One region of the Pseudomonas sp. 2FE genome, then DNA from elsewhere that is predicted to be linked to it. Evidence: riboswitches for the same ligand, from Rfam matches in the RefSeq annotation. Region 1 holds a riboswitch; the other holds the start of a gene.
The links. A riboswitch is a leader RNA that binds a small molecule or an ion and turns the genes downstream of it on or off. The one in region 1 is predicted to bind cobalamin.
Positions count from the first base shown of each region.

Region 2: it holds a riboswitch for cobalamin, as region 1 does, so the genes downstream of both, cobO (cob(I)yrinic acid a,c-diamide adenosyltransferase) here and cobG (precorrin-3B synthase) in region 1, are expected to answer to the same signal.

Region 1 covers NZ_SCMO01000002.1:407,019-422,290, forward strand. The annotation lists gene cobJ (precorrin-3B C(17)-methyltransferase) at 1-1,521, opposite strand, end outside; gene FFS12_RS06970 (precorrin-2 C(20)-methyltransferase) at 1,698-2,447, opposite strand; gene FFS12_RS06975 (precorrin-8X methylmutase) at 2,444-3,070, opposite strand; gene cobG (precorrin-3B synthase) at 3,063-4,451, opposite strand; cobalamin riboswitch at 4,543-4,774, opposite strand; gene cbiE (precorrin-6y C5,15-methyltransferase (decarboxylating) subunit CbiE) at 5,006-6,235, shown strand; gene FFS12_RS06990 (cobalt-precorrin-5B (C(1))-methyltransferase) at 6,248-7,360, shown strand; gene FFS12_RS06995 (cobalt-precorrin-6A reductase) at 7,357-8,076, shown strand; gene FFS12_RS07000 (TOBE domain-containing protein) at 8,137-8,922, opposite strand; partial or broken gene FFS12_RS20120 (ParA family protein) at 9,067-9,562, shown strand; gene FFS12_RS07010 (CHAD domain-containing protein) at 9,632-10,405, shown strand; gene FFS12_RS07015 (hypothetical protein) at 10,449-10,673, opposite strand; gene FFS12_RS07020 (arsenate reductase ArsC) at 11,012-11,425, opposite strand; gene FFS12_RS07025 (PEP/pyruvate-binding domain-containing protein) at 11,628-13,247, opposite strand; gene FFS12_RS07030 (DUF47 family protein) at 13,244-15,187, opposite strand.
Region 2 covers NZ_SCMO01000001.1:261,266-276,537, forward strand. The annotation lists gene FFS12_RS01275 (DNA-J related domain-containing protein) at 1-118, opposite strand, end outside; gene FFS12_RS01280 (DUF547 domain-containing protein) at 210-1,019, shown strand; gene ttcA (tRNA 2-thiocytidine(32) synthetase TtcA) at 1,124-1,948, shown strand; gene FFS12_RS01290 (DNA-3-methyladenine glycosylase I) at 1,979-2,650, shown strand; gene FFS12_RS01295 (NAD-dependent deacylase) at 2,695-3,462, shown strand; gene FFS12_RS01300 (C40 family peptidase) at 3,527-4,117, shown strand; gene FFS12_RS01305 (C40 family peptidase) at 4,213-4,725, shown strand; gene FFS12_RS01310 (O-methyltransferase) at 4,772-5,434, shown strand; tRNA gene FFS12_RS01315 (tRNA-Ala) at 5,564-5,639, shown strand; cobalamin riboswitch at 5,916-6,172, shown strand; gene cobO (cob(I)yrinic acid a,c-diamide adenosyltransferase) at 6,454-7,065, shown strand; gene FFS12_RS01325 (cobyrinate a,c-diamide synthase) at 7,178-8,482, shown strand; gene bluB (5,6-dimethylbenzimidazole synthase) at 8,496-9,161, shown strand; gene cbiB (adenosylcobinamide-phosphate synthase CbiB) at 9,158-10,111, shown strand; gene cobD (threonine-phosphate decarboxylase CobD) at 10,104-11,132, shown strand; gene FFS12_RS01345 (cobyric acid synthase) at 11,129-12,580, shown strand; gene cobU (bifunctional adenosylcobinamide kinase/adenosylcobinamide-phosphate guanylyltransferase) at 12,594-13,115, shown strand; gene cobT (nicotinate-nucleotide--dimethylbenzimidazole phosphoribosyltransferase) at 13,112-14,167, shown strand; gene cobC (alpha-ribazole phosphatase family protein) at 14,164-14,736, shown strand; gene FFS12_RS01365 (adenosylcobinamide-GDP ribazoletransferase) at 14,746-15,272, shown strand, end outside.

The sequences.
Region 1 (15,272 bases):
GGTCAGGGTTTCCCCCGGCCGGCCGATATCGCGACCGAGCACCACAAGGGTATCGCCGCTGCGATGGCCGGCGACTATCTCCAGCGCGCGCCCCAGTTGCCAGGGGCGGGCGCGGGAGATCGGGTTGTAGAAGGCCAGCGCCAAATCGGCCGCCGCCGCATGCTCGAGGCGCAGTTCGATGATGTCCCAGGGCTTGAGGTTGTCCGACAGCGACAGGATGCAGAAGTCGTGGCCCAGCGGTGCGCCCGCCCGTGCGGCAGTCGCCAGGGCGGCGGAGACGCCGGGGAAGATTTGTAGGTCGACGGCCTGCCAGAGCGGATCGCTCGAGGCTTCCAGCGCTTCCAATACCGCCGCCGCCATGGCGAACACCCCGGGGTCGCCGGACGACACCACCACCACCGCGCGACCGCTGCTGGCCAACTCGAAGGCATGCCGGGCGCGCTGCAGTTCTTCGCGGTTGTCGCTGCAATGCAGCACCTGCTCCGGGCGGAACGGCCCGGCCATCTTCACGTAGGTCTCGTAACCGAGCACATCCTCGGCCTGCTGCAACGCCAGCTTGGCGGCCGGCACCATGAATTCGGCGGCGCCAGGGCCAAGGCCGACGACGGTCAAGCGGCCACGGGCCTGGCCGATGGCGGCTGGGTCGACTGGCTCGGGCGAGACGAACAGGCGGATGCCGCCGACTTGCTGGTTCAGCGCGGGCAGCGCTGGGTCGTCGGCAATAAAGCGCAGCGGTACGCCGAGCGCTTCGGCGGCCCTGGGCAATTGGGCATCGCTCATCCGTCCGCACGGGGCTAGCAGGCAGGCCAGGGAAAGCGGCGCCAGGCCGGCGCCGGTCAGGCCGGCGCGAACCGTGGCGGCGGTATCGCCCTCCATCGAATCGACCAGAGCCATGACCACGCGGGGGTGGATCAGCAACTCGGTGCCGCTTGCGGGGCGATCCGCCGGGCTGATGTGGATAACCCGTCCGGCCCGGTCATCCACCGGCAGCCTGGCCTTGGCCAGCCACGGCGCGTCGCCCTCGATGCGCACCGTCTCGCCGCCGAGCAGGTCGGAGACGAAGCGCTTGCCCTGTTCGATATCGGCCAGCGCATAGCCGGCGGGCGGATTGAGCAGGCAGGTGCCGAAGCGCAGTTCGCCGCTGGTGGTGATGGCCGGCGCGACGTCCAGCGCGGCGGCGATTTCGCGGGCCATGCGGTTGACCCCGCCGAGGCCGCCGAGCAGCGGCACCACGGCGCTGCCATCCTCGGCCACGGCCAACACCGGCGGCTCGGCGCCTTTGCTTTGCAGCAGTGGCGCCAGGGTGCGGATGACGATGCCCGCGGCGCACAGGGCGATGATCGGCGTATCGCGGCGGTACAGTTCGCGCAGGGTGTCACCGAAGTCGTCGTAGGGCTGCTCGACGCCTTCGACGCGGCCACGCAGGCCGTGGATCTCCGCCTGTGGATAAAGTGCCTGGATGCGGCGTGCGGTGGCCAGGCTGGTGTTGCCGAGAATGACGATGGCCGGGGCGTTATGCATGCTGGGGTACCAGTTAAATGTCGGGTAGATCGTCAACGCGGTCAGGGAAACATCTGCGTCGCGAGAACATCCGTAGGGTGCGCCGTGCGCACCGAGGCCGGTTGGTGCGCGCGGCGCACCCTACTCAGGCTTTTGTCACCATGTTGCGGGCGAGCGGAGCAAAATCGGGCGCGTCATCAGGCCTGCCATTTTTCGCCCGGCACGATAATCAGCGAAAAGTACGGCGAGGCCATCGGATCGACCTGATCGAGCGGCACTATGCGCTGGTTGTCCATGGTTGCCCGCTCGACGTAGAGCGCCCGTTCAGCCAGGCCGAGGTCTTCGAGCACGGCGCGAACCTTGTCGAAGTTGCGTCCGAGCTTCATCACCACCGCCGCGTCGGTAGCGGCCAGGCGTTGCTTGAGATCGTCCGCCGGCAACACCCCGGAGAGCACCGAGAGGCTCTGGTTGCGGTACACCAGCGGAATACCGAGCACCGCCGCGCCACCCAGCATGGAGCAGACCCCGGGCACCACTTCGGCGGCATAGCGGCCGGCCAGGCGATCGTGCAGGTACATGTAGGAGCCGTAGAAGAACGGGTCGCCTTCGCAGATCACCGCCACATCGCGGCCTGCTTCCAGGTGCGCGGCGATCTGTTCGGCGCAGGTGTCGTAGAAGTCGCTGATGATGTCCTCGTAGCACAGCGGCGGCGCCAGCTTCTCGGTGGTCACCGGGTAGACCATCGGCAGGGTCTGCTGCTCGCTGCCAAGGTGTGCGGCGATGATGCCGAAGGCGTTGCCGTGCTGGCCCTTGGCGATCTTGGCCTTGGCCACGAAGTAGCCGACCACGGGGGCGGCCTGCAGCAGGCGCAAGGCCTTGAGGGTGATCAGCTCGGGGTCGCCGGGACCCACGCCGATGCCGAGCAGACGTCCTTTGCTACTCATCATTCCACCTCCGTGGCCAGGGCGTTGACTGCGGCGGCGGCCATCGCGCTGCCGCCGCGGCGACCGCGAACTATGACGTAAGGCACGCCACGGCTGTCGGCCGCGAGCATCTCCTTGGACTCGGCGGCACCGACGAAGCCTACCGGGAAGCCGAGGATCAGCGCCGGTTTCGGCGCGCCGGCGTCGAGCATCTCCAGCAGATAGAAGAGCGCGGTCGGGGCATTGCCGATCACCACCACACTGCCTTCCAGGTGTTCGCGCCAGTGCTCCAGCGCGACCGCCGAGCGGGTATTGCCGAACTCGCGGGCCATTTCCGGCACCCCTTCGTCATTGAGGGTGCAGATTACCTGGTTGTTCGCCGGCAAGCGTGCGCGGGTCACGCCTTCGGCAACCATCCGCGCATCGCAGAGGATCGGCGCGCCGGCGGCCAGGGCTTGGCGCCCGGCGCTGCCGGCACCCGGCGAGAAGCGCAGGTCCTGGACCACATCGACCATGCCGCAGGCATGGATCAGCCGCACCGCGAGTTTTTCCAGGTCGGCGGGGATGTCCTGCAACTTGGCTTCGGCGCGGATGATGGAAAAGGACTGGCGGTAAATTTCCTGGCCATCGCGGATGTAATCAATCATCGGTCGGTTTCCATGGGTCAGGCAGCGCGGCCAGCAGGTCGCCGGCCTCGGTAATGGTCAGATGGCGCGCCAGCGGTCGGCCGAAGCCGGGCACCGCCGCATCGCGTTGGTAGAGGTCATAACGCCCGTCGGCGACAGCCAGCAGGGTCAGCGGTGAATCATGGGCGGCGGCGCAGGAGCGCGGGCAGCCACTCAGGTGCAGGCCGGGCAGAGGCGCGCTGCCGGCCAGGCGTGCAGCCAGGGCCAGGGCATCCGCCTTGGTCGCGGCCAGGCCTTTGCCGCAGCCGGCCGAGCCGCTGCAGGCGATGATGCGGGCCAGCGGCTGCAGGGGATCGCAGACCAGGCCGAGTTCGCCCAAGGCGCGCAGTAGCGTCGGGCCGTCGGCTTGGCGGATATTCGGCAGCAACAGGCTTTGCCAGGGCGTCAGGCGCAGGCTGGCGTCGCCGAACTGCTGCGTCAGCCGCGCCAGTTCGATCAGCTGCTGCACGTGCAGGCGGCCGAGCGGCGGTGCTGCGCCGACTTGCAGCAGTCCAGGCTGCAGCTGCGGCTGCAGACCCAGGTGCGCCCAGGCCTCGGCCGCCGGGCGGCGCCACTGACGCAGCGCTGCGTCTTGCTGCAAGGGGAAGTCCAGCCGAGCCTGTAGACGCTGGAGGAAGGCCTGCGCCGGCAGTTCCGCCAGCAGCTGGCGCATGCGGCTGTGCTCGGGGCCGGCCAGTTCGAGGAACAGCTCCAGGCACGCCAACACCAGCGCCGGCACCTGCGCCAGAGTGACGGCGGCGAGGGCCGTGTCCGGGCTGCCGGGCAGGGGTGGGCAACCGGCCAGACCGAAGGCGAACAGCGGCCGGCCGCCGCCCTGCAGGGCACTCAGCCACAGGTCGTGGGGATGTTCGAGCATGGCCAGGCGTTCGCCGCCATCCAGCAGCAGGGCGAACTTCGCCGACAACCGGTGCAACGAGGGATTGTCCTGCAAGGTAGCCAGCAACTGTTCGGCCAGGGGGCTGACATCTAGCAGGGCGGCCGGGTCTAGGCCGGCGGCCGGGCTGACCATCAGGTTGCGCACATCATCGGCGCCTGGGCTGCTGGGGCCGAGGCCGGCGGCCAGCAGGCTGGCGATCAGGGCATCTTCCTGGCCGACGCGCACCCCGCGAATCTGCAGATTGGCGCGGTTGGTCGCCTCGATTACACCGCTGCCGTGCTCCTGCGCAGCAGCCGCCACGGCCAAGGCCTGGCTGGCCCGCAAGCGACCGGCTGGCAGCTTGATCCGGCAGATGCCGCCGTCGCGAGCCTGCACTATGCGCAGCAGTCCGGGGCACGCCGAAGGGCGTGGCTCGCTGGGCAATTCGTGGGGCAGTTCGTGAGACTGCGGCGCGCTGTCGTTCAAAGGGTCACCCGATCGGCTGTCGCGGTGACCGGGCGAGCGCTCCCCGCAGGGAACTCTCCACGACATCGGCACACCCCGTCCGATGCTTGCACACGCGACCAAGTTCGGCGGCAGGTCTCCTGGCTGGCAGTTGCAAGCCCTGTGGATAACACCTTAGAGGGGTTATCCACAGGGCTCGACATCCGGCGCGGCCTTCCCGGTGTGAACCAGTGGCGGAGGGGCGCTCGAACTCACTGCATACAGTTGCGGGGGCAGCCACGGTTTTTCCGTGTTCCCTCTTCGGCCCTTTCTTTCTGTTGGCGATCTGCTGCGCGTCGGCCATACGGCGTTGAAATCGTCTTTAGAATGCTCATTGACTACAGTCAACTCCGCTTCTTCAGCCAATTTCGCCTTGTCTGGCCTTAGCTCGCGAGATCTTGAACTTACTTTAGGGCACCGACGAACGCGCTATTATGCCTGCTTTGCCCGGCCTTTGGAGCCTGACAGGTTCCTGGGAAACGCCTCCTCGTCGGATGCTGGCGGGGTGTGCAGCAAATGCCAGTGAGGAGTTGCGGATGTCGCCTTGGTTGACGGTGGTGGGGATCGGGGAAGACGGCTTCAGCGGGCTCGGCAAACCGGCACGGCGGGCGCTGCTGGAAGCCTCGGTGGTGTTCGGTGGACAGCGCCAGCTGGATCTGCTGCCTGCTTGCCTGCGCGGGCAACGCCAAGCCTGGCCGAGCCCCTTCGCGTTGACACCCGTGTTGGCGGCGCGCGGTACGCCGGTCTGCGTGCTGGCCAGCGGCGATCCCATGTTGTTCGGCGTCGGCGCCAGCCTGGCGCGGCGGTTGCCGGCCGCTGAGCTGCTGGTGCTGCCGGCGCCGTCGTCCTTCTCCCTCGCGGCCGCGCGGCTCGGCTGGCCCCTGCAGGACGTGGCTTGTCTGTCGGTGATGGCCCGCCCGCTAGCCGCCCTGCATACCCAGATCCACCCCGGCGCGCGCCTGCTGGTGCTGAGCAATGACGGCAGCAGCCCCGCCGCCATCGCCGCGCTGCTCGCTGAGCGTGGTTTCGGCGCCAGCCGCCTGCGGGTGTTCGAGCACCTGGGCGGCCCGCTGGAGCGCTGCATCGACGGCACGGCGCAGGGCTGGAGCCTGGCCAGCACGGCGGCGCTCAACCTGGTGGCGGTCGACTGCCTGGCCGCGCTGACGGCGCGCCGCCTGCCGCTGACCCCGGGCCTGGCGGACACGGCCTTCGCCCATGACGGCCAACTGACCAAACGCGATGTCCGCGCCATCACCCTGGCGCGCTTGGCCCCGGCGCCGGGCGAACTGCTCTGGGATGTCGGCGCCGGCTGCGGCTCCATCGGCATCGAGTGGATGCGCGCCCATCCCAGCTGTCGTGCCATCGCCATCGAGGCCAACGCCGGGCGCCAGGCCTTGATCGCGCAGAACCGCGAGGCCCTTGGCGTGCCCGGGCTGCAACTGGTCGCCGGCAGCGCGCCCGAGGCCTTGAACGGCTTGCCGCCAGCCGATGCAATCTTCATCGGTGGCGGTGTCACGCTGCCCGGTGTGCTGGAAAGCTGCTGGGCCCAGTTGCGCCCCGGCGGCCGGCTGGTGGCGAATGCGGTGACCCTGCAGAGCGAGGCGACCCTGGTGGCCTGGCGGGCGGTCCATGGCGGCGAGTTGACTCGCATCAGCGTGGCCCAGGCTCAGCCTCTCGGCGATTTCGACACCTGGCGCGCGGCATTGCCCATCACGCTGCTTGAGGTGAGCAAGCCGCTGCGTGAGGATGTGGAGTGTCTAGGATGAACGGCTGACGGCATGCGCGACGAAACCCCCGAACAGCCTGCGCCCCTGCGCAGCGGCTACACCACCGGCAGTTGTGCCACGGCCACCAGCCTGGCCGCCGCGCGCCTGTTGCTCGCTGGTTCGGCCAGCGATGCGGTGGAAATCGTCCTGCCCAAGGGCAAACAGGTGTTGATGCGTTTGGAGTTTTGCCGCTTGTTCGAGGAGGGCGCCGAAGCCGGCACCCTGAAGGATGCCGGCGACGACCCGGACGTGACTCACGGCGCCCTGGTGTTCGCCCGTGTGCGCCTGAGCGCCGAGCCCGGCGTGCGTTTCCAGGCCGGGCCGGGCGTCGGCACGGTCACCAAACCCGGCTTGACCCTGGCGGTGGGCGAGCCGGCGATCAACCCGGTGCCACGGCAGATGATGACTAGCCATCTGACCCAACTCGCCGCCGAGCGAGGCTATGCCGGCGGCTTCGAGGTGGCGATCGGGGTGGAGAACGGCGAGGCGCTGGCGCTGAAAACCATGAACCCGCGGCTGGGGATTCTCGGCGGGCTGTCGATTCTCGGCACCAGCGGCATAGTCCGGCCGTTCTCCTGCGCCGCCTATATCGCCTCGATCCACCAGGGCATCGACGTCGCCCGCGCCAACGGCTTCCAGCACCTGGCCGCCTGCACCGGCAACGCCAGCGAAGACGCCATGCGCGCCTACTACCACCTGCCGGACACGGCCCTGATCGAGATGGGCGACTTCGTCGGTGCGGTGCTCAAGCATCTGCGCCAGGCGCCGGTGGATAAACTCAGCCTGTGCGGCGGTTTCGGCAAGATCAGCAAGCTGGCCGGCGGTCACCTGGACCTGCACAGTCGGCATTCCAGTATCGACCTGCCGCAACTGGCCGACTGGGCCGGCGAGCTGGGCGCCGGCGCCGAGTTGCAGTACGCCATGCGCGCCGCCAACACCAGCCAACAAGCCTTGGCGCTGGCCAGCGCCGCGGGGTTTGCCCTGGGCGATGCGGTCTGCAGGCAGGCCCTCGACTTCGCCCGCAGCAAAGTGCCGGCGCAGGTGGCGCTGGAGGTGTTCGCCATCGACCGCCAGGGCCGGATCGTGGGACAAGCAGGCGTCGGCACGGCGCTCGAGCAACCATGAGCCGCATCCTCCTGCTCGGCGGCATCACCGAAGCCCTGGCCATCGCCCGCCAGTTGGGCCCCGAGCACCTCTACAGCCTCGCGGGGCTGGGCCGGGTGCCGGACGACCTGACCTGCCGGGTGCGCGTCGGTGGCTTCGGCGGCGCCGCAGGGCTGGCGCGTTTTATCGCCGAGGCCGGCATCGGCTTGCTGCTGGACGCCACCCATCCCTACGCCGCGCAGATCAGCCGGAACGCCGCCACGGCCGCGCGCCTGGCCGGCATTCCCTGCTGGGCCTTGCGCCGCCCCGGCTGGCAGGCGCAAGCCGGCGACGACTGGCGCGAAGTGGCGGACTGGGCCGGGCTGATCGAAGCGCTGAAGGGCTTTCACCGTCCGCTGTTCACCCTCGGCCGCGAGCCGCTGGAGCACCTGCACGAGATCCCCGAGGCGCAACACTGGAGCGTGCGCTGCCTGCAATCCCTGCCCGGCAACCCACGCGCCGAGGTGATAGGTGCGCGCGGCCCGTTCAGCCTGGCAGGCGAGCGCGAACTGTTCGCCCGGCTGCGCAGCGATGTGCTGATCAGCAAGAACAGCGGCAGCCAGGCCACCGAACCCAAACTGCAAGTGGCGCGGGAGCTGGGCCTGCCGGTGCTGGTGCTGCGCCGGCCGCAGTTGCCGCCGGTCGACCGCGAATTCAGCGACCCGCAGAGCCTGCTCAGCGCGCTTTCGCCCGCCTAGATCATCAGCCCGCGCAGAGGGCGGTTGAACGCTAGGATCGTGGCCAAGGACCGAGCCGCGCTAAAACCTGCCCAGAATGATATGGGCCGCCTTGATAAGGGCCGCTACCGGCTTGCCGCTGCAGAGCTCAAGGTCATCGGCATGTGCATTGCTCAGCACCGCGGCAATGTACGCGCCGCCCGGCAGTTCAATCGCCACCGCGGTTTCCGCGCTCCCTCGGGTGGCCTGTCGGACTTCGCCATGCAGCAAGTTGTCCGTTGGCTCACTGGGGGTGAAGTCGGAGTCAACCAACAGGACCCAAGAGGCTTTTATCAGGGCGTAGACGGCATCCCCTTCCTTGAGTCCGAGACGTTCGGTGCTGTCGTGCGTGATCGACGCGCACAAGCGATCGCCGCTGTCTAAATGGAACTCGACCCGGTCGTTGACCTCGCCGCGCTGGATCGCGCTGACCTTGCCGAACAGCTGGTTGCGCGCACTGGTCTTCATGCGCAAGCGTTCCATGATCTCTAGGAAGGATGAGATCCCGGCATCCTCACCTAAGCGCTGGAGAAAAAGCCGATGCTCTCGCTCATAGCGGTGGAAGGCTTCGATCAAGGCATGGCCAGCCGGCGTCAAGCGGGTCCCGCCGCCACCCTTGCCACCGGCACTGCGTTCGACCAGTGGGCTGCCGGCGGCGGCATTCATGGCATCGACAGAGTCCCAGGCAAACTTGTAACTCACGCCCACGGCTTTCGCTGCCTGGCTGATCGAGCCCGTGCTGTCGATCCGCGCCAGCAAGGCGATGCGTCTTTCCCCGGCAAGGTCTTTGCCGTTGTGCGTGATCCAGAAACGCCCTTCCAGCTTCATCGTATGTCTGCGAGTAGTGGTCCCGCTGGCATCTTACCACTGGCCTTCATACTGACTTCGCGATGCTTGAACGCCTAGCATCCGATCAACCGCCACGCACTGTATTCGCTCAATCCGCTGCATGCTAGGCAACGCGCGGGCATAAAAAACCGGGCCCAAAAGCTGAGCAAGCTTCTGGATAAGCTGGACGAGGATTACGAGCGGATTTACCTGGATACTCGGGCCTCGACTTCTACAGCATCTCGGCGCTGATAGCCGCTGACCGCTGCCTGATCCCTTTCGACTGCGCCAGCTTTTCTCGCCAGACACGCTATGCCGTGCTCGGGGAAATTGAGGAAATCCAGGGGGATCACGATGAGAACTTGGAAGTTGAAGGCATTGTCGTCAACCAATTCCAACCTCGCGCCTCGTTACCACAAATACTTCTCGATGAGTTGATTGCCGAGGCGCTAGCGGTGATACAGGTGTACCTCATAAGCTCGGTGAGAATGCATGAGTCACATCAGGCTTGCATGCCGTTGATCTACCTGGCCCTACGCACAAGCTGACCCAGCAGTTCGTGGAGTTATATAGCTTCCTGGAGGTAAAGGCCTGGCAGCCTGACTGCCCCAGTCGCCGTAGACTGGCGACATCTCCCTGATGTGTGGCTCAAATGACCCAGGTTTCCTCGGCTAATCTGATTTCTCCATAGCTGTGTTTGGAACGTCGGATGTCATTCGTAGATGCAATCGTTGCCCAGGTTTTGGTGCTTGAGACAGCGCTCTACCATGCCTACGCTCGCATAGAGGCCAGGACAGATAGCGAGGCTCTGCATGACTTGCGGATCAATCTGCGGCGCATGAGAAGTCTGTTGCGACCATTACGCCGGATCGGCGCAGTAGCGCTTCTCAATGAAGCAGCTGCCGAGGTTGGCAAACTGACTACCCCAGTGCGTGATCTTGAAGTGTTGATCGATGAGCTTGAACGGCAGGGGCTCACACAACAGGCCAATGCCCGGAAGGCTATCCTGCAGTCCAGCTATGGCAGCATCGTGGAAAGCTCGACGATCAATCAGCTCTTTTCCCGACTGGATGAATGGCCATCAGCCTTTCGTGTTGCTGAGCGTGACGATGAATTACGCTGGATCAAGAAGAAGATTGCCAAGCGCTTGCACAAGCAGGTGGAGCGATTGAAAGCCGCACTGACAGACCCTCAATGCGATCGGCACCAGCTACGGATTTTGGTCAAGCGCACACGTTACGCAACCGATGCCTATCCTCAGCTTTCTCCAATATCCGCGGAGGCAGCAGCTTCGCTCAAGGTTGTGCAGACTGCACTGGGCGCTTGGCATGATCATTATCAATGGTGCCTCAAGGCGAGACTGGAGGAAGACCTTCAAGCGCTACAGCATAAATGGCAGGTAGCGGCTACCGCGGCTCTTATGAGTGCCGAGGTGGAGTTGTTCCAGCTTGCAGAGTTGCTGGCGAAGAATCAGCAGGCGTAAAAAAGGCCGCCTTGAGTGGCAGCCAGACAAAGCAAGTAAATACCTACTGAAGCGACTCAAGTGTTGCTTGCGAAGTGCTGCCAGATAATGACAACTCGGTTAACACTTCACTGCAGCTTGCCGGCAGGGCGTGAGGCGCATCGAGTCGAGCCTGCAGCCGCTCGGCATAAGCTTCTGCCTCAGCCTGGCTGCGGAAACTTACAGTGCAGGTGTCCAGCTTTACCACCCAGCCAGCCGTGCCCTGTACTTCTTCTATCTCGACGTTCATCAGCAGAGTCCCGGGAAACCTTACAAAGGTGTTGATGATAGCTCGCCATCATGATGCGGGCCAACACCTTTAGAGGCCTCTAGATCGGTGCTCTCAGGCGATTTCTGTCTATTTCAGAGCGATTAGGAATAAGCGATTTGTTGATGCACTATCTCCCCCTTTCTGGCGGGGCCGAGTGCCCAATTTCGGCCAATAGAGATCACTTACTCGTGGCCATAAGTTCGATCGGCACATCCCTGCGACCGGGCCTGTCGTGAATAAAAGGAATGCTCCTGTTAATTCTGCAAGGAGCTTACTGAGCAGTGTCCAGCAATGTCTGCTTCGGGTTTATAGGAGCGTCAGTGCCTGGTCTTCACAGTGGCGAACATTTTGACGCGATCGTGAATCTCCTGCAGGGCATGACGAAAGGGGTCATGTCTTTCGCTGGTAACCGGATCCTCGAAGTTCCACACCATCACTTCTCCGGAGGCCGGCATCCGCGCAGCCTCCCCGGACGACTTGTCGCAGAGAGTGACCACGTAATCGAACTGCTGCCCCTCGAACTCATCGATGGCCTTGCTCCGCAGGCCGGTCGTGGCGATGCCGATATGATCGAGGGACTCGAGCGTGCGTGGATCCACCTCACCGGCCGCAATGCCGGCGCTGAGGGCTTCGAAGTGTTCGGCGTCGGTATGCCGAAGCAGCGCTTCCGCCATCAGGGAACGAACATCATTGTGTGCGCAGACGAACAGAACACGGAATTTGTCAGCCATAGCTACTTTTACCTCGTCCAGCCTGTTTGTTTAGTTGTCGAAACAAAGGCACTTTCCATTTCAACCGAGCTTTCTGACAGCGGCATTTCAGGCCGATGAAAGGCTCCCGTCTGTCTTCGCTCTACAATGGATCTTGCGCAGATTGATCATCAAGTCACTTGAGCCGACTGCATTCGCTGCCGGCGGCTTGCGCGTTGCACGTTCAGCCGTGCGAGCTGCGCAGCCTATCGAGACGGTCAAGCAGTTCTTGCGGAATCCGCTCCTCCACCCGTGTCGTGCCGGCGTAGAGCACGCCTTCGTTGCCGTCGAGCGTGATTGGATCGCCCTCCCTCAGATCCAGGCCGCCGATGGACAGGACGCGCTCCAACTCGTTGATCGCCAGGCTTTCGCAGCCGACCAGGCACACCTTGCCGAGCTGGCGCGCCACCACAGCAGCGTGCGAGGTGCGCGCGCCCCGCTGGGTCAGCAAACCGTCGGCCAGATCGAGGGCGGCGATGTCGCGCGTCTCGGCATCGCGGCGTACCAGCACCACGGTGGCGCCGGCAGCCTTGCGCTCCCGCACTCGCGCCTCGTCCAGGGCGATCTCGCCACACACCACGCCGCTGGCCGCACTGGCCGCATGGGCAAGCGGTGCGAGAGTCTTGCCATCCTCGGCGGCCACCACGCGCAGCACGAGCGCCTGTGCATCGAGCGTCCGCGTCCTTGCAAGCGCGACTTCCTGGGTGATCACCCCCTGATCGCAGAGATCGAGCGCAATGCGCGCCGCCGCCTGTGGCGTGCGCTTGCCGCCTCTCGTCTGCAGGAGGTAAAGCTGGCCATCCTGCACGGTGAATTCGAAGTCCTGCATGTCGCCGAAGGCCCGCTCGAGTTGCACGGTGGCGCGCAGCAGTGAGTCCCAGACCTGTGGCGCAACGGCTGCCAGCTCGTCGTGCCCTTGTGCACTTCGCCGGCCGCTGACAACGTCTTCACCCTGGGCATTGAAGAGGAAGTCGACCCAGGGCACGGGCTCGCCACTAATAGGGTTGCGGGTAAAGCCTACGCCCGATCCGGACATCCCGCCGGCATTGCCGAACACCATCCGCTGCACCGTCACTGCCGTCCCCATCGAGTGCGGCAGGCCGTGCAGCTCACGATAGGCGTGTGCCTTGTCGCTGTGCCAGGAGGCGAAGACGGCGGCGATCGCCTCGCGCAGTTGCACCTGCGCATCCTGCGGGAAAGCCTCGCCGGCCTCCCGCGCATAGGTGGCCTGATGGCGGTTCGCCACCTCCCGCAGCGCGGAGAAATCGAGTTCGCGTTCGTCGCTATCGGCACGTACCGCATCGAGGTCCGCCTCGAAATGCTGCGCATCGATGCCGGCGACCACCTCGCCATACCCCGCAATCAGGCGGCGGTAGGCATCCCAGGTGAGGCGGGGATGCCCGGTGAGCCGCACCAAGCCGGGCAGGGTCGCGTCGGTGAGACCAATGTTGAGCAGCGTCTCCATCATCCCCGGCATGGAAACCGCTGCGCCCGAGCGCACCGACAGCAGTAAGGGGTGTCGCGTATTGCCGAGTCCGAGGCCGGTAAAACGCTCCAGTTCCTGCAGTGCCCCCTGCCAGAGCTGGGGGCCGACCTCAGCCCGCCCGCACCAACCCGTGCCGAGAACGAAGGCCGGCGGCACGGGAAGGCCCAGTGCGGCCATGCGGGCGAGGCTCCAGGCCTTGAACCCCAAGGCTGCCGGGGTCGCAGCCGCGGGCAGCGCCGTGCCGCCGCCGATGAGATGGATCAGCCTGAGCGCGTTCTCTGCGGCCGCCGCTTGCACGGGATCGAGTCGCGGGTTCATACGCCCCCCACGCGGCTGAACGCGAGCTTGCGCAGGCCGTAACCGGTGGCGAGCAGCGCGTCGGTGGCAAGCTCGAGTGCGGCAGCGAATTCCGTGCTCAGGTTCAGTGTCGCCGCATCGGAGACGTGCTCTGATAGCGCACGCCGGACGTCGCGCAGCAGGATGTCGCACTGGCGCTCGGCATTGAGTACTCGCCACAACGCAGCCACGAATTCCTCGTGGTCCTCCCCGCTACTCTCCTCCCCGAGCGTGCAGGCGATGGCGAGCGCCTTGACGTGGTCCTGCGTGGCCGCGAGGACCTCATCGGCCAGTAGCTGCATCACCTGGTGCACTTCACCCCGCCAGCCCTGGTGGTGGTCATCGGCGACTAGCGACAACAGGAAAGCCGACTCCTCCAGGCAATCGGCCACATCGTCGGCACGCTCGATCAGGCGGGTGAAGGGTAGCCAGCGCGGATGGCGCTCGGCGCGGACGCGCGAGCTCATCACCAGCAGGTCGGCCTGGTGCTCCCATTCCTTGGCACGCTCGGCCAGCTTGCGCGCAGCCTTCTTGTCGCGTTCGTGTCCGTGTGCGAGGGCATCACGCACGCCCTCGGCAAGCGCGTGGCAGTACGCCGCATGTTCGGTCAACAGATCGAATTCGTCGCGGAGGCGACGCATATGACGTACCAGCAGCAGCCTCGTATCGTCCGCGATCAGCGCGAGCGGCTGGTGCTGCTGTATCGCTTGGCTGGAGAGTACCAGCACCTCGACGAGGAACTCCTTCGCCTGCACCGGCCCCATCACCTGGTCGAGATGGTCGCCGATGTGGAAGTAGTCCGCGCCCAGGGCCTGCATGGCACCGTTGATCAGTTGTTCGCCACCGGCCACCAGCCAGGCCATGTGGCCCACCTCGCGGCGGGCAGTTTCGGTGAGGACCGCCACCGCATCGGCCTTGCTGACGAACTGCAGCAGACGTTTACGGGCGCGGTTCCAGTCGATCAGGAACACGATGCGCGAACCAATGCCTTCGAGCACGCGCTGCAGCGCATCCTCGTCTTCGCACTCGAAGGTTGCGGTGCCGACGTGATAGGCCTCGCCCGCATTGAGACCGGCCGTGGTGCGCGTTTCCGGCACGGACCAGCTAGCGCCGACCTCGGCCAGCATGGACTGGAAGAAGGCGAAGCGCTGGCGGTGCAGGTCGGAATAGGTCAAGGTGATGCGCATCCCTTCCACTTGGGCCACGAGTACGTGCGCGTCGTTGGCGCCGATGTCGTTCTGCAGCAGCAGGCGTTCGCCATCGCGGGTGGCGGCCGTATCGAGCCCGGGATGGTTCAGCTTGAGGGCACGGGTGCGATTGAGTCCGCGCATGAAGGAGGCGACCCGGGGACGGTCAACGTCGCCCAACTGCCAAACGTGCGCGCCGTCGATGGCCTCGCTCGACATCTCGACCGCCATGCGGTTGAGCACCTTATGCAGATCCATCACCAGCAGGTGGAAGCTGTCCCCTCCCCCGCGCTTGCCACTTGTCAGCGCCTTCAGCTGCGTTGCCTCGAGCGTGTCGTCCGTCAGCGCGTCGAGCCAGGCGCACCAGTGATCCACCCGGCTATCCAGTTCGGACTCGGCGGCATTACCGCCCTCGACCAGCGGGCGCGCCATGATGCGCAGATCATCCCGCAGCAGGGCGGCGACGCGAAGGAAATCGGGCACGTGCAGCGCTTTGCCTTCCCGGTAAGCCGTGCCGGACAGATCCTTGAGCCAAGGGGCGCCGATCTGTGCCGAGGCAAACTCACGCGTCAGATCCAGCGGCGCCGTATTCGGCTGTTCCGCGTGTGCCTGCGCGGCTTGCAGCACCGTTAGATACAGCTTCAGCCGGTCATTCGCCGCCAGCGCAGCGTTGATCCAGGCTGGGCGCAGCAACTGCATCTGGCCCAGCGACGCGATGACATCGAGCTTTTCCATTCGATCCCCCTCGCTTGCACTGCGCGATTCAGGACACCCCCTGGGGCAGGTAATGCCACCCTCCCGTTTTTGACACCCTCGGCTG
Region 2 (15,272 bases), on a different contig from region 1:
AGTGACGCGCTTTGAGCCGTTGGATCAGCAGATATTCGCTGCAACCATCGGGTGCCTCGCGCAGCAGTTCGAGCAACTGTTCGGCAAGGTCGAGGGCGGGATTCAGTTCGGAGTTCATCGACCGAGCCTAGCACAGCGGCCGCGCGGGTTTGTGGGCGGAACTCACTGGAGTGCCGCCTTGTCCCACCTGCATGAGTCGGAGGATGTTTATGCGCCTGTTGCGCCAGCTGACCGCTATTTTTCTGATCCTGCTCGCGGGTTCTGTGAGCGCTGCGCCGGCGGCCGAGCGCTGGGCGGTGTGGGATGTCAGCAACGAAAGCCGCGCCGCGCATATCGACCACAGCGCCTGGCAGGAATTGCTGACGCGCTACCTGAACAGCCAGCATCCGAGTGGCATTGCGCGTTTCGACTACGCCCATGTGGATCGCCGCCATCGCCGCCTGCTGGATGTGTACGTCGAGCAACTGAGCGCCCTCGATCCGCGGCAATTTACCCGTGCCGAGCAGTTGGCCTATTGGCTCAATCTGTATAACGCGCTGATCGTGCAGCAGGTGCTCAAGAATTATCCGGTGGATTCGATTACCAGTCTCGGCGCCTGGTATCAGTTCGGCCCCTGGGATAAGGCCGTCACCGAGGTCGCCGGCTATAAGCTCAGTCTCAACGACATCGAACATCGCATTCTTCGTCCGCTCTGGCGCGACCCGCGTCTGCACTACGCACTCAATTGCGCCAGCCTCGGCTGTCCCAATCTGGCGGCCGAGACCTATAGCGCGCAGAACAGCGAGCGCCTGCTGGAGGCGGGTGCGCGGGCCTATATCAACCACCCGCGGGGGGTGGCTTTTGAGGACGGCAAATGGGTGCTGTCGAGGATTTATGACTGGTATCCGCAGGACTTCGGTGGCGAGGAGGGGTTGCGCGCGCACCTCATCCATTACGCTAACCCAGCCTTGGCGCAGCAGTTGCAAGCCTTTACCGGCAAACCCCGCTATCGCTATGACTGGAATCTCAACCAGCCCTGAAGACGCAGCCCTGAAGACAAGTAGGGTAGGGCTATTGGCGCTTTCTGCGTAAAATAGCCGGTTTTCGCCACCCCTTTTCGTAAACCCCCGGACTTCAGCGCACCATGGGCACTCTTTCGGTTAATCAAAGCAAACTGCAGAAACGCTTGCGCCGCCTGGCTGGCGAGGCCGTTACCGACTTCAACATGATCGAAGACGGCGACAAGGTCATGGTCTGCCTGTCCGGCGGCAAGGACAGCTACACCATGCTCGACGTCCTGCTGCATCTGCAGAAGGTCGCGCCGATCAAGTTCGAGATCGTCGCGGTCAATATGGATCAGAAGCAGCCGGGCTTCCCCGAGCACGTGTTGCCGGAGTACCTCAAGGCCCTCGGCGTCGACTATCACATAGTCGAAAAAGACACCTATTCGGTGGTGATGGAAAAAATTCCGGAAGGCAAAACCACCTGCTCGCTCTGCTCCCGTCTGCGCCGTGGCACCCTCTATACCTTTGCCGATGAAATCGGTGCGACCAAAATGGCGCTCGGCCACCACCGCGACGACATTCTCGAGACCTTCTTCCTCAACATGTTCTACGGCGGCACGCTCAAGGCCATGCCGCCGAAACTGCGTGCCGACGACGGGCGCAACGTGGTGATTCGGCCGCTGGCCTACTGCAGCGAGAAGGACATCGAGGCCTACTCCGAGCTCAAAGCGTTCCCGATCATCCCCTGCAACCTCTGCGGCTCGCAGGAGAACCTGCAGCGCAAGGTGGTCAAGGAGATGCTGCTGGAGTGGGAGCGCAAGACGCCCGGCCGCACCGAGATCATGTTCCGCGCCCTGCAGAATGTGATGCCCTCACAGCTGGCCGACCGCAATCTGTTCGACTTCACCAGTTTGCGCATCGATGAAAACGCCACACCGCGCTTTGTCGATGTGATGAATCTGTGATTCTCGGCATTAACCCTGCCAGGGCAGCCCATGCGCGACTATAAATGGCTCAATGAGTATTGCCTCAACCGCTTTGGCTCCAAGGCGGCGTTGGAAGCCAGGCTGCCGACCCCCAAGTCGGCGGCCGAGTTGCGCCAGATCGCTGATGACCGTTACCTGTCGTTGATCGCCCTGCGGGTCTTTCGCGCCGGCCTCAAACACAGCTTGGTGGATGCCAAGTGGCCGGCCTTCGAGGAGGTTTTCTTCGGCTTCGCTCCCGAGAAAGTCGTGCTGATGGGCGGCGAGCATCTGGAGCGGCTGATGCAGGACGCGCGGCTGATCCGTCACCTTGGCAAGCTGAAAAGCGTGCCGCGTAACGCGCAGTTTGTCCTCGATGTGGCGAAGCAGCAGGGCAGTTTCGGCGCGCTGATCGCCGATTGGCCGGTGACCGATATCGTCGGCCTGTGGAAGTACCTGGCCAAACATGGCGGCCAGCTCGGCGGGCTGTCGGCGCCACGCTTGCTGCGCATGGTTGGCAAAGACACCTTCATTCCGACTGACGATATGGTCGCGGCCCTGAAGGCGCAGGAGATCATCGAAAAGACTCCCACCAGCCTGAAGGAGCTTGCCGCCGTGCAAGCCGCGTTCAATCAGTGGCACGCCCAAAGCGGCCGGCCCCTGTGTCAGCTTTCGGTGATGTTGGCGCATACGGTCAATCATTGATCGCGAGACTCGGTATTCGCCCTTAGAGGGTGAGGGAGGCCCCGATGGATACTGCAATTCAGCGAGTCGCTCAGGCGCTTCGGCGCGCCGAACGCATCCTGATCATCAGCGGTGCGGGCCTTTCCGCGGACTCCGGCTTGCCGACCTATCGCGGTCTCGGCGGCTTGTATAACGGCGTGACCGAAGAAGGGCTGCCGATCGAGACGGCGCTCTCTGGGCCGATGCTGCAACGCGATCCTGCCCTGTGCTGGAAATACCTCGCCGAACTGGGCAAGGCCTGCCTGGGAGCCAAACCGAATGCCGGTCATTACGCTATCGCCGAACTGCAACGGCGCAAATCTGGCTGCTGGGTGCTGACGCAGAATATCGACGGCTACCACCGCGCGGCGGGTAGTCCGGTGGAGCGGCTGATCGAGATTCATGGCGAACTGGCGCCGCTGTTCTGCCAATCCTGTGGCGCCGAGAGCGCTGAATTGGCAGAGCATCTACAGCGTCCGCTGCCGCCAAAATGCCCGCAGTGCGGTGGCATCCTGCGCCCGCCGGTGGTGCTGTTCGAGGAACTGCTGCCGGAGCTGGCCATCGACACGCTCTATGCCGAGCTGCGCAAAGGCTTCGACGTGGTGCTGGCGGTGGGGACCACGGCGAGCTTCCCCTATATAGTCGAGCCGGTCGTGCGCACCCGCCACGCAGGCGGCTTCACCGCCGAAATCAACCCGATGCACAGCGACCTCAGCCGGCTGGTGGATGTGCATTTACGGGGTAGGGCCTTAGATGTGTTGCCGGAGTTACTGGGTCACATTCCGGCTAATTAAATTTGCAAGTGAGGGTTGTGGAAGGCATAGTCGCGGCTTCATAAAATTCGACACGGCCGTGCCCATGCTAAAGCGCTTCGCACCCCTCGTGCCCCTCGCACTCTCAGTCTTCCTGGTTGCTTGCGCCGGCTACTCGCCGAAGTCGCAGGTCGCCGAAGCTCCCCAGCCGATTGCCGATGAGCAAACTGTCGAGCCGCTGCCGGACTTCGCCCAAGACAAACCCTACGAATTGCCGACCTTTGCCGACAGCATCCTGGCTCACGGCCTGTCGCTGGTAGGCACCCGCTACCGTTTCGGCGGTAGTTCGGTGTCTTCCGGTTTCGATTGCAGCGGCTTTATCGGTTACCTGTTCAAAGAAGAAGCCGGTATGAGCCTGCCGCGCTCCACCCGCGAAATGATCAACCTCGATGCACCGCTGGTGGAGCGTACCGAGCTGGAGCCTGGCGATCTGTTGTTCTTCAGCACCAACGGCCGTGGCCGGGTCAGCCACGCCGGCATCTACCTCGGCGATGATCAGTTCATCCATTCTTCCAGCAGCCGCAGCGGCGGTGTGCGGGTGGACAGCCTGGATGATAAATACTGGAGCCGTACCTTCATCGAGGCCAAGCGCGCCTTGGCGCTGGCTTCGGTTAGCCACAATCCGCTGCACCCTTAATCTCCATTGAGTTCAGCGCGCGCAAGCGCAAAGCTTGCGCGCGCTCGTACCTCGCGGCAGAGTAGAGCGCACTAAGAATCAGAGCCGCCTCGCTTATGCCCGCCACGGCCCGTCTCGCCCTACTCGTACTCGCCGCGCTGCTGACTGCCTGCGCGAGCAACACCGCCCCTCCGGAAAGCGTTTTCACCACCGAGCACAGTGGCGCCGCCGATGATGTGCTGTTGCGCGCCTTGGGGCTGGTCGGCACGCCTTACCGTTACGGCGGCAATACCCCAGACAGCGGCTTCGATTGCAGCGGCCTGATCGGCTACGTCTACCGGGATGCAGCCGGCATCGCCTTGCCGCGCTCAACCCGCGAGATGATCGGCATGCGTGCGCCGAGCGTGCGGCGTGACGCGTTGCAGACCGGCGATCTGCTGTTCTTCGCCACCAATGGCGGCGGTCAGGTCAGCCACGCGGGTATTTACGTCGGGGAAGGGCGTTTCGTTCACGCGCCCTCCAGTGGCGGCACCGTGCGCTTGGATAGCCTGGCGACTGCCTACTGGCAGAAGAGCTACCTGGAGGCCAAGCGGGTGCTCAATCCGGCCCGTCTCGCCCGCACGCCCTGATCTGCACGCGCCTATCTACCCACGCCCATTTACATAGGAGTGCCGCATGACCGGCCGTACCCTGAACCTCGACGACGCGCTGTATAACTACCTGCTCGAGGTCTCCCTGCGTGAAACGCCGCTGCTCAAGTGCCTGCGCGAGGAAACTCAAGCCTTGCCCATGGCGCGCTGGCAGATCGCCCCGGAGCAGGGTCAATTCATGGCGCTGCTGGTCAAGCTAATCGGTGCCAAACGCCTGCTGGAAATCGGCACCTTCACCGGCTACAGCGCCCTCTGTATGGCCAGCGCCATGCCGGAAGATGGCCAACTGATTTGCTGCGACCTGCCCGGCGACTACAACGCCATCGCCCGTCGCTACTGGCAGCAGGCGGGAGTGCACGAACGCATCGACCTGCGTCTGGCGCCGGCGCTGGAGACCCTTGGTCTGCTGGAGCGAGAAGGGCAGAGCGGAACCTTCGATCTGATCTTTATCGACGCCGACAAGGCCAACTACCCGGTTTACCTGGAGCATGCCCTGGTGCTGGCCCGGCCGGGCGCTTTGATCCTGTTCGATAACACCCTGTGGAGTGGGCGAGTCCTGGAACAGGCGCCCGACAGCGCCGACACCCGCGCTATCCAAGCCCTCAACCGGCGCCTGAAAAACGACCAACGCCTGGATTTGTCTCTGCTGCCCATCGGCGATGGTCTGACCCTCTGCCGTAAACACTGACAGCTGTGCAGGGCCTGGGCGCATGAGTTCGCCCCAACAGCTTTTTCCAACGATTCACTCGAACAGGCTTGACCGCGTCCGCCTGCCAGCGCCAGTCTGCAGCCGGTGAGCTATATTCAGCCCGTCTTAGGGCCGATAGCTCAGCTGGGAGAGCGCCACGTTCGCAACGTGGAGGTCGGGAGTTCGATCCTCCTTCGGTCCACCAAATCGAAAGGCCGGAACCCATGGGGTCCGGCCTTTTCGTTTGGCTATGTCTGAGTTAGCTGTTGCAAGGCGAGCATTGGAAAAGTGCAAGACCCAGCGGGCCAGCTCAACACTTCACCGGCACCTAGCCAGAGCATTTGAAGACTGGATAAGGCCTTTGGCCGCCACCACCGGCCGGGCAAAGTGCGCTGCTTGGCGGCACCTATGCCGAGTTCAGCTGCAAGCTGGCCATATTCACCCTTAGTGCCGCGTTGACGCTCCACCGCCAACCCTCTAACCTGCCTGCCTTGCTTCAGGTGCCCCCAGGCTTAGTGCCGGCGGGGTGAAACAGGGAAGCCGGTGCGTTCTTGCAGTTGTTCATTTAATGAGCAGTCAGGCAAAACTATTCCGGCGCTGCCCCCGCAACGGTAGACGAGTCAAGAAGCCGCTTTTAGCCACTGTGCCCTGCACGGGAAGGTGCGGTTTTGCGAACGCCTCATCTCGAAGGTGTTCCGCTCGTAAGCCCGGAGACCGGCCTGTCGCAGTCCACGGCATCGCGGAGGGCGTTGTCTGGCGTGTAGGCTGCGCTGCGGCCTGTGCGTCCGCTGTTCTCCGCAAGCTTTACCCAGCCTGAGTCCTGTGGGCGAGAGTGGTGGAGATCCTGTCTCGATGAGTAAGTCCTTTCTGGTGCCAGCTATTGGTTCGGCGGTGGCGAGACTTTGTCCGCCGTGTCCCGGGCGGCATTCTTTCCTGACTAGTCTGTCTCTACACCCTTTTCGCGCTTCCAGCGGTGTTTGGGCAGCCTCCAACGTGCAGCAAGGTTCTGAGGTGAAACGATGAGCGAGTCAGCAGAAAGAGACGCCCGCCACAAGGCCCGGATGGAGCGCAAGAAGGCCCTGGTCGACGAAAAGATCGCCCAGGCGCAAGACCAATACGGTCTGTTGCTGGTGCACACCGGCAATGGCAAAGGCAAAAGCAGCTCGGCCTTCGGTATGGTCGCCCGCGCGTTGGGACATGGCATGAAGGTCGGCGTGGTGCAGTTCATCAAAGGCGCGGCGAGCACTGGCGAAGAGCGATTCTTCCGCCGCTTCCCCGAGGAAGTCAGCTACCACGTGATGGGTGAGGGTTACACCTGGGACACCCAGGATCGCCAGCGCGATATCGACAAGGCCGTCGCCGCCTGGGCGGTGGCCAAGCAGTTGTTGAATGACCCCGAGATCGGCCTGGTGGTGCTGGATGAGCTGAATATCGCGCTCAAGCATGGCTATTTGCCGTTGGACACCGTGCTGGCCGATATCGGTGGTCGCCCGCTGTTGCAGCACGTGGTCGCCACCGGCCGTGGTGCGCCGCCCGGCTTGATCGAGGCGGCAGACACCGTGACCGAAATGGGCATGCTCAAGCATGCGTTCAAGTCCGGCGTGAAGGCGCAGAAAGGGGTGGAGTTTTGAGGCGCCTGGCTTTAGTAGGGTGGATTCGCCGCAACGCGGCAATCCACCATCCGGAGGCCATGCGGTGCATTGCCCTGCGGTCGAATGCACCCTACGGACGAGGTTTGAGCGCATGAGCTCCGCACGCCAATGCCCGGCCCTGTTGATCGCCGCGCCGGCTTCCGGCCAGGGCAAGACCACCGTCACCGCCGCCCTGGCGCGGCTGCATACGCGCCAGGGCAAGCGGGTGCGGGTGTTCAAGTGCGGGCCGGACTTTCTCGACCCGATGATCCTCGCCCGCGCCAGCGCCGCGCCGGTCTATCAGCTCGACCTGTGGATGGTCGGCGCGGTGGAAAGCCGTCGCCTGCTCTGGGAAGCCGCTGGTGAGGCCGACTTGATTCTGATCGAAGGGGTCATGGGCCTGTTCGATGGCACACCGTCCGCCGCCGATCTGGCGCGGCATTTCGGCGTGCCGGTGATGGCGCTGATCGACGGCTCCGGCATGGCCCAGACCTTTGGTGCCATGGCCCACGGCATGGCCACCTTCCAGGCCGATCTGCCGTTCTCCGGGGTGCTGGCCAACCGCACCGGCAGCATCCGCCATGGCGAGATATTGCGTGACTGCCTGCCCAAGCACATTCATTGGTACGGCGCCTTGCCGCGTAGCGCCGCGATCGAACTACCGAGCCGGCACCTGGGGCTGGTGCAGGCCGAAGAACTGGCCGATCTGGACGCCCGTCTGGATGCCGCCGCCGATGCCCTGGCCGCGAGTGCCGACGTCGGCTTGCCGGCGCCGGTGAGTTTTGCCGCGCCCGAGCTGTTTGAGAGCCAGCCCATCGAGCCGTTATTGGCCGGCGTGCGCATCGGCGTCGCGCGGGACACCTCGTTCGCCTTTATCTACCAGGCTAACCTCGATCTGCTGCGCCAGTTGGGTGCCGAGCTGATTCAGTTTTCGCCGCTGCAGGATGCCGAGATACCCGAGGTAGACAGCCTCTATCTGCCCGGCGGCTACCCCGAGCTGCACCTGCAACAGCTGGCGGCCAATCAGCCGATGAGCGCGGCGATTCATGCCCATCACGCCGCCGGCAAACCGATCCACGCCGAGTGTGGCGGCATGCTCTACCTGCTCAAGGCGCTGACCGATAAAGACGGTGAGCGTGGCGAGCTGCTCGGTCTGCTGCCCGGCCAGGCGCTGATGCACAAACGCCTGAAGGCGCTGGCGTTGCAGGAAATCGAATTGCCGGAAGGGCGCCTGCGTGGCCACACCTACCACTATTCGGAGCTGGACTGCGCCCTGGAGCCGCTGGCCCGTGGCGTCTGCCCGACTTATAAGCGCACGGCCGAGGCGGTTTACCGGATCGGCCGGCTGACCGCTTCCTATATCCACCTTTATCTGCCGTCCAATCCCCAGGCGGCTGCGGCCCTGTTCCTACCATGAGCGAGTCAACTGCATGAGCCAGCACGCGTTCAGCGAAGCCGAGCGCGCGGCGGTGTACCGCGCGATTGCCGAACGCCGCGACATGCGCCATTTCAGTGGCGGCCAGGTCGCGCCTGAACTGCTGGCGCGTCTGCTGGAGGCGGCGCATCAGGCGCCGAGCGTCGGCTTGATGCAGCCTTGGCGGTTTATCCGCATCACCCGGCCAGGCTTGCGTGAGGCTATTCATGGCCTGGTGGAAGAGGAGCGGGTGCGCACGGCCGAGGCCTTGCAGCAGCGCTCGGATGAATTCATGCGGCTCAAGGTCGAGGGTATACGCGACTGCGCCGAGTTGCTGGTGATGGCCCTGATGGACGGCCGCGAGGCGCATGTGTTCGGTCGCCGCACCTTGCCGGAAATGGACCTGGCGTCGCTCGCCTGCGCGATTCAGAACCTCTGGCTCGCCGCTCGCGCGGAAGGTCTGGGCCTGGGCTGGGTGTCCTTGTTCGACCCCGAGGCCCTGGCCGCGCTGCTCCATTTACCGGCCGGGGCGAAACCGGTGGCGGTGCTCTGCCTGGGCCCGGTGCCGGAGTTTTACCCGGTACCGATGTTGCAGCAGGAAGGCTGGGCCACACCCCGGCCGCTGGCCGAACTGGTGTTCGACAATCAGTGGGAAGAGCGGCAGCGGGGTGAGCGGGCATGAGCATCGCCCTGATGACTGTGGCCGGCGTGGCGCTGGATGCCGTGTTGGGTGAGCCGAAACGCTGGCACCCGCTGGTGGCCTTTGGGCGCCTGGCTGACGCACTTGAGAGGCGCTTTAACCGACCCTTCGCGCCCCCTTCGGCAGAAGGTGATCCGCATCACCAGGAGATCGGTCGCGGCTGGCGCAGCCATGGGGTCACGGCCTGGGTGCTGGCGGTATTGCCGCTGACGCTGATGGCCTATCTGTTGAGCCTGCTGCCCACTGTCGGCTGGCTGGTCGAGGTCCTGGCGCTGTATGCGGCCATCGGCCTGAAGAGCCTGGCCGAGCATGCCGAGCCGGTGGCCCGGGCGCTGCGCGAGGATGATCTGCCGCAGGCGCGCGAACGCGTCGGTTACCTGGTCAGCCGGCAGACCGCCGAGCTGGATCACCAGGCCGTCGCCCGCGCCGCCACCGAATCGGTGCTGGAGAACGGCAGCGATGCGGTCTACGCCGCGTTGTTCTGGTTCGTGCTGCTCGGCGCGCCGGGCGTGGTGCTGTACCGCCTGAGCAATACCCTGGACGCCATGTGGGGCTATCGCAACGCGCGCTTCGAGCGCTTCGGCTGGGCCGCCGCGCGGATCGATGACGTACTCAATTACCTCCCCGCGCGGCTGGTGGCGCTGACTTACGCCCTGCTCGGCAAAACCCGGCTGGCACTGCACTGCTGGCGCACTCAGGCGCCGACCTGGGACAGCCCCAACGCCGGCCCGGTGATGGCTGCCGGTGCTGGTGCGCTCGGTGTGGCACTCGGCGGGCCGGCGGTTTACCACGGTGAGTTGCACCAGCGCCCGCGCCTGGGCGAAGGGCCGGCAGCCGGCGCGGAGACTATCGAGCGGGCGGTCAGCCTGGTGCGCCGAGGGGTGCTGCTCTGGCTGCTGATCTTGCTGGTAGGAGGCCGGCTCTATGCTTGAACACGGCGGGCGTTTGCAACTGGCGGCGCGCCAGTACGGGATTGCCGAGGCCGACTGGCTCGATCTCTCCACCGGCATCGCGCCCTGGCCCTGGCCGGTGCCGGCGATTCCGCTGCGTGCCTGGGCCCGTTTGCCGGAAACCGAAGACGGCCTGGAAGCCGCCGCCCGCGCCTATTATGGAGCCGCCCAGCTGTTGCCGGTGGCCGGCTCGCAAGCCGCGATCCAGATGCTGCCGCGCCTGCGTCGCGCTGGCAAAGTCGGCGTGCTGTCGCCCTGTTACGCCGAGCATGCCGAGGCCTGGCGCAAGGGCGGGCATAGCGTCCTTGAGCTCGGCGAGGATGAGGTGGACCTGCTCCTGGATCTGGAGGGGGTCGATGGACTCGACGTGCTGGTGCTGGTCAATCCGAACAATCCAACCGGGCGGCTGATCGAACGGACGCAACTGCTCGACTGGCATGCGCGATTGGCCCGCCGGGGTGGCTGGTTGGTGGTCGACGAGGCCTTTATGGACAACACGCCGGAACATAGTCTGGCGGCCAGCAGCGGCCGAGATGGACTGATCGTGCTGCGCTCGTTCGGCAAGTTCTTCGGCCTGGCCGGTGCCCGGCTTGGTTTCGTCCTGGCGCCAAACGAACTGTTGCAGGCGCTCGCCGAACAGCTCGGGCCCTGGACTATCAATGGCCCGACCCGGGTGCTCGGTGCAGCCTGCCTGCGCGATGGCGACGGGCATCTGCTGCAGCGTCAGCGCTCGGCCCAGGCCAGCGAGCGTCTGGCCGGGTTGCTCGGGCGCCATGGCTTTGCACCTGTCGGTGGTTGTGCGTTGTTCCAATGGCTGCCGAGCGCCGAGGCGCAGGCGTTGCAGGACTTCCTCGGCCGGCGCGGCATCCTCGTCAGGCTGTTCGTGCAGCAGTTTGTAGAAAAAGTGCAAAGCAGCAGCCTGCGTTTTGGCCTGCCGGCGGATGAAGCGGGCTGGGCCCGCCTCGAGCAAGCGTTGCAGGCCTATCGGCAGGAGTTTGCATGAGTACCTTAATGGTCCAGGGCACGACCTCGGATGCCGGTAAAAGCACCCTGGTCGCCGCGCTGTGTCGCTGGTTGCAACGCCAGGGCGTCGTGGTGGTGCCGTTCAAGCCGCAGAATATGGCGCTCAACAGCGCGGTGACGGCCGACGGCGGCGAAATAGGTCGCGCCCAGGCGGTGCAGGCACAGGCTTGTGGTCTGGCGCCGCACACCGATATGAACCCGGTGCTGCTGAAGCCCAACAGCGACACGGGCGCGCAGGTGATCATCCATGGCCGCGCCATCAGCAGCATGGAGGCGGCGGCCTATCACGACTACAAAAAGGTCGCGCTGCAGGCGGTGCTGCAATCTCATCGACGCCTGAGTGACGCTTACCAGGTGGTAATGGTGGAGGGCGCCGGCTCGCCGGCGGAGATCAACCTGCGGGCTGGCGACATCGCCAATATGGGCTTCGCCGAAGCGGTGGATTGCCCGGTGATCCTGATTGCCGATATCGACCGGGGTGGCGTATTCGCGCACCTGGTCGGCACCCTGGAGCTGCTGTCCGCAAGCGAGCAGGCACGGGTCCAGGGTTTCGTCATCAATCGTTTTCGCGGTGCCTTGAGCCTGCTGCAACCGGGCCTCGACTGGCTCGAACAGCGGACCGGCAAGCCGGTGCTCGGCGTGCTGCCGTACCTCGGCGATCTGCATCTGGAAGCCGAAGACGCCATCGACCGCCGCCAGACGCCCAAGGCCGAGCGGGTGCTGAAGGTGGTGGTGCCGGTGCTGCCGCGGATCAGCAACCACACCGACTTCGACCCGCTGCGCCTGCATCCGCAGGTCGATTTGCAGTTCGTTGCGCCGGGGCAGCCGATTCCGGCGGCGGATCTGATCATCCTGCCCGGTTCGAAAAGCGTGCGAGCCGATCTGGTGTTTCTGCGTGCCAACGGCTGGGAAGAGACGCTGCAACGGCATCTGCGCTATGGCGGCAAACTGCTGGGGATTTGCGGCGGCTTGCAGATGCTCGGCCGCAATCTGCACGACCCGCTCGGGCTGGAAGGCGCGGCGGGCTCCAGCCCGGGTTTCGGCCTGCTGGAGTTCGACACCGTGCTGGCCGCGGAAAAACAGCTGCGCAATGTCCAGGGCCATTTGTGCCTGGAGGATGCGCCGATGAGCGGTTACGAAATCCATGCCGGCGTCACTAGCGGGCCGGCGCTGGATCTTGCCGCGGTGCGCCTGACCGATGGCCGCAACGATGGCGCGCAGAGTGTGGACGGGCAGATTCTCGGCACCTACCTGCACGGCCTGTTCGAAACGCCGGCAGCCTGCAGTGCCTTGCTGCGCTGGGCCGGCTTGCGCGACGTGCAGCCGGTCGATTACCACGCCCTGCGCGAGCGCGATCTCGAGCGGCTGGCCGATCTGGTCGAGAAACATCTGGACTGTGCGCGGTTGCGCGAACTCTGTGAGCTGTAGCTAAGGTCTCTACATGATTGAACTTATTTTGGGCGGCGCGCGCTCCGGCAAGAGTCGTTTGGCCGAGCGCCTGGCGGCAGAGAGCGGCGGGCCTGTGACCTATATCGCCACCTCGCAAGCCCATGACGGCGAGATGAGTGCGCGTATCCGGCACCACCGCGAACGTCGCCCGTTGCACTGGGGGCTGATCGAGGAGCCGCTGGCACTGGCCCGCGTGTTGGCGGAAAACGCCGCCGAGGACCGGTGTCTGCTGGTCGACTGCCTGACGCTCTGGCTGACCAATCTGCTGATGCTGGATGAGCCGGCGCGGCTGGCGGCCGAGCGTGAGGCGCTGCTGAACGGTATCGAGCAACTGCCGGGGCGGATCATCCTGGTCAGCAATGAGACCGGCCTCGGTGTGGTGCCGCTGGGCGAACTGACCCGCCGTTATGTCGATGAAGCGGGCTGGCTGCATCAGGCCCTGGCCGAGCGCTGCCAACGGGTGATTTTCAGCGTGGCCGGTTTACCCATGATTCTCAAAGGAGTGCCGTTATGAGTCTGTCCTGGTGGGCTGCACCCTGTCAGCCGCTGGATGCTATCGCCAGCACCAAGGCTCTGGCGCGCCAGCAGCAATTGACCAAGCCGGCCGGTTCCCTCGGCCAACTGGAGCAGGTGGCGATTGACCTGGCCGGCATGCAGGGGCGCGAGCGGCCCAGGGTTGATAGCCTGTGGATCGCGATTTTCGCCGCCGATCACGGCGTGGTGGCCGAGGGTGTTTCGGCCTATCCGCAAGCGGTCACCGGGCAGATGCTGCGCAACTTCGTGACCGGCGGCGCGGCCATCAGCGTGCTGGCGCGGCAGTTGGGCGCCGCCCTGGAGGTCATCGACCTGGGCACCGCGGTGCCGCTGGAGCCCTTGCCGAATGTGCGACATTTGCAGCTTGGCGCCGGTACGCAGAATTTTGCCCGGGGCCCGGCGATGACTCGGGCACAAGCCTTGATCGCCCTGGAGGCCGGCCGTGATAGCGTGCGGCGGGCCCAGGCTGTCGGCGCCGAGCTGTATATCGGTGGCGAGATGGGGATTGGCAACACCAGCTCGGCCAGCGCCCTGGCCTGCGCCTTGTTGGGCTGCCCGGCGCGCCTGATGGTCGGCCCCGGCACCGGCTTGGATGCGGCTGGCGTTGCGCATAAAACCGCGGTGATCGAGCGCGCGCTGGCGCTGCATCAGGCCCATCTGGGCGAGCCGCTAGCGCTGTTGCAGCACCTCGGTGGTTTTGAAATCGCCGCGCTGGTCGGCGCCTACCTGGCCTGCGCCCAGCAGGGTTTGGCGGTGCTGGTGGATGGTTTCATCTGCAGCGTGGCGGCCCTGCTCGCGGTGCGCATCAATCCCGCTTGCCGGCAATGGTTGCTGTTCGCCCATCGCGGCGCCGAGCCGGGGCATCAGGCGGTGCTGCAAGCCCTGCAGGCGCAGCCGTTGTTGCAGCTCGGCTTGCGCCTGGGCGAGGGCAGCGGGGCGGCTTTGGCGGTGCCGCTGGTGCAACTGGCCTGCCGTCTGCACGGCGACATGGCGACCTTCGCCGAAGCCGCCGTGGCGGATAGGCCGGCATGAGCTTGCAGCTGGATCTGCTGCGCCACGGTGAAACCGAGCTGGGCGGCGGCTTTCGCGGCAGCCTGGACGACGCGTTGACCGCCAGCGGCTGGGCGCAGATGCGCGCGGCGGTCGCTGACGCCGGGCCTTGGGATCTGATCGTCAGCTCGCCGCTGCAACGCTGTGCCGCCTTCGCCCGCGAATTGGCGGAGCAGCAGGGCGTGGCGCTGCTGCTGGAAAACGATCTGTGCGAGCTGCATTTCGGCGCCTGGGAAGGCCGCAGCGCGGCGGCATTGATGGAGACGCAGGCCGAGGAACTCGGGTTGTTCTGGGCCGATCCCTACGCCTTCACGCCACCCGCGGGCGAACCCGTGCTGCAGTTCGCCGCGCGCGTGCTGGCCGCCACCGAGCGGCTGGCCGCCCGTTTCACCGGTCAGCGCCTGCTGCTGGTGACCCATGGCGGCGTGATGCGGCTGCTGCTGGCCCAGGCGCGCGGTCTGCCGCGTGAGCAGTTGTTGCAGGTGGAGGTCGGGCATGGCGCTTTGTTCCAGCTGAGCGTCGCGACTCCCTTCGCGCTGAGCGAGCGCTAAGCCATGTCGATTCAGCCACTCTTGATCGCCCTGCAATTTCTTACCTGTCTGCCGATCCGCCTGGCCGGCATGCCGACATCGGAACAGCTGGGGCGCTCGTTGCTCTGGTATCCGGCCGTGGGGTTGTTGCTGGGCGCGTTGCTCTGGGGCTTGAGCGTGCTGCTCGGCGGCGCTCCGCTGCTGTTGCACGCGGCCGTGTTGTTGGCGGCCTGGGTGATCTTGACTGGTGCGCTGCACCTAGACGGTCTGGCGGACACCGCCGATGCCTGGCTCGGCGGCCTGGGTGATCGAGAACGCACCCTGACGATCATGAAAGATCCGCGCAGTGGGCCGGTCGCGGTGGTCACGCTGGTGCTGCTGCTGTTGCTCAAGTTCGCCGCCCTGGTGGCGCTGCTCGAACAGGGCCAGGAGCCGGCGTTGCTGCTGGCACCCTGGCTGGCTCGGGCGCTGCTACCGCTGCTGTTTCTCAGCACGCCCTATGTGCGTATCGGCGGTCTGGGGCAGGCGCTGGCCGAGCATTTGCCGCGGCAGACGCT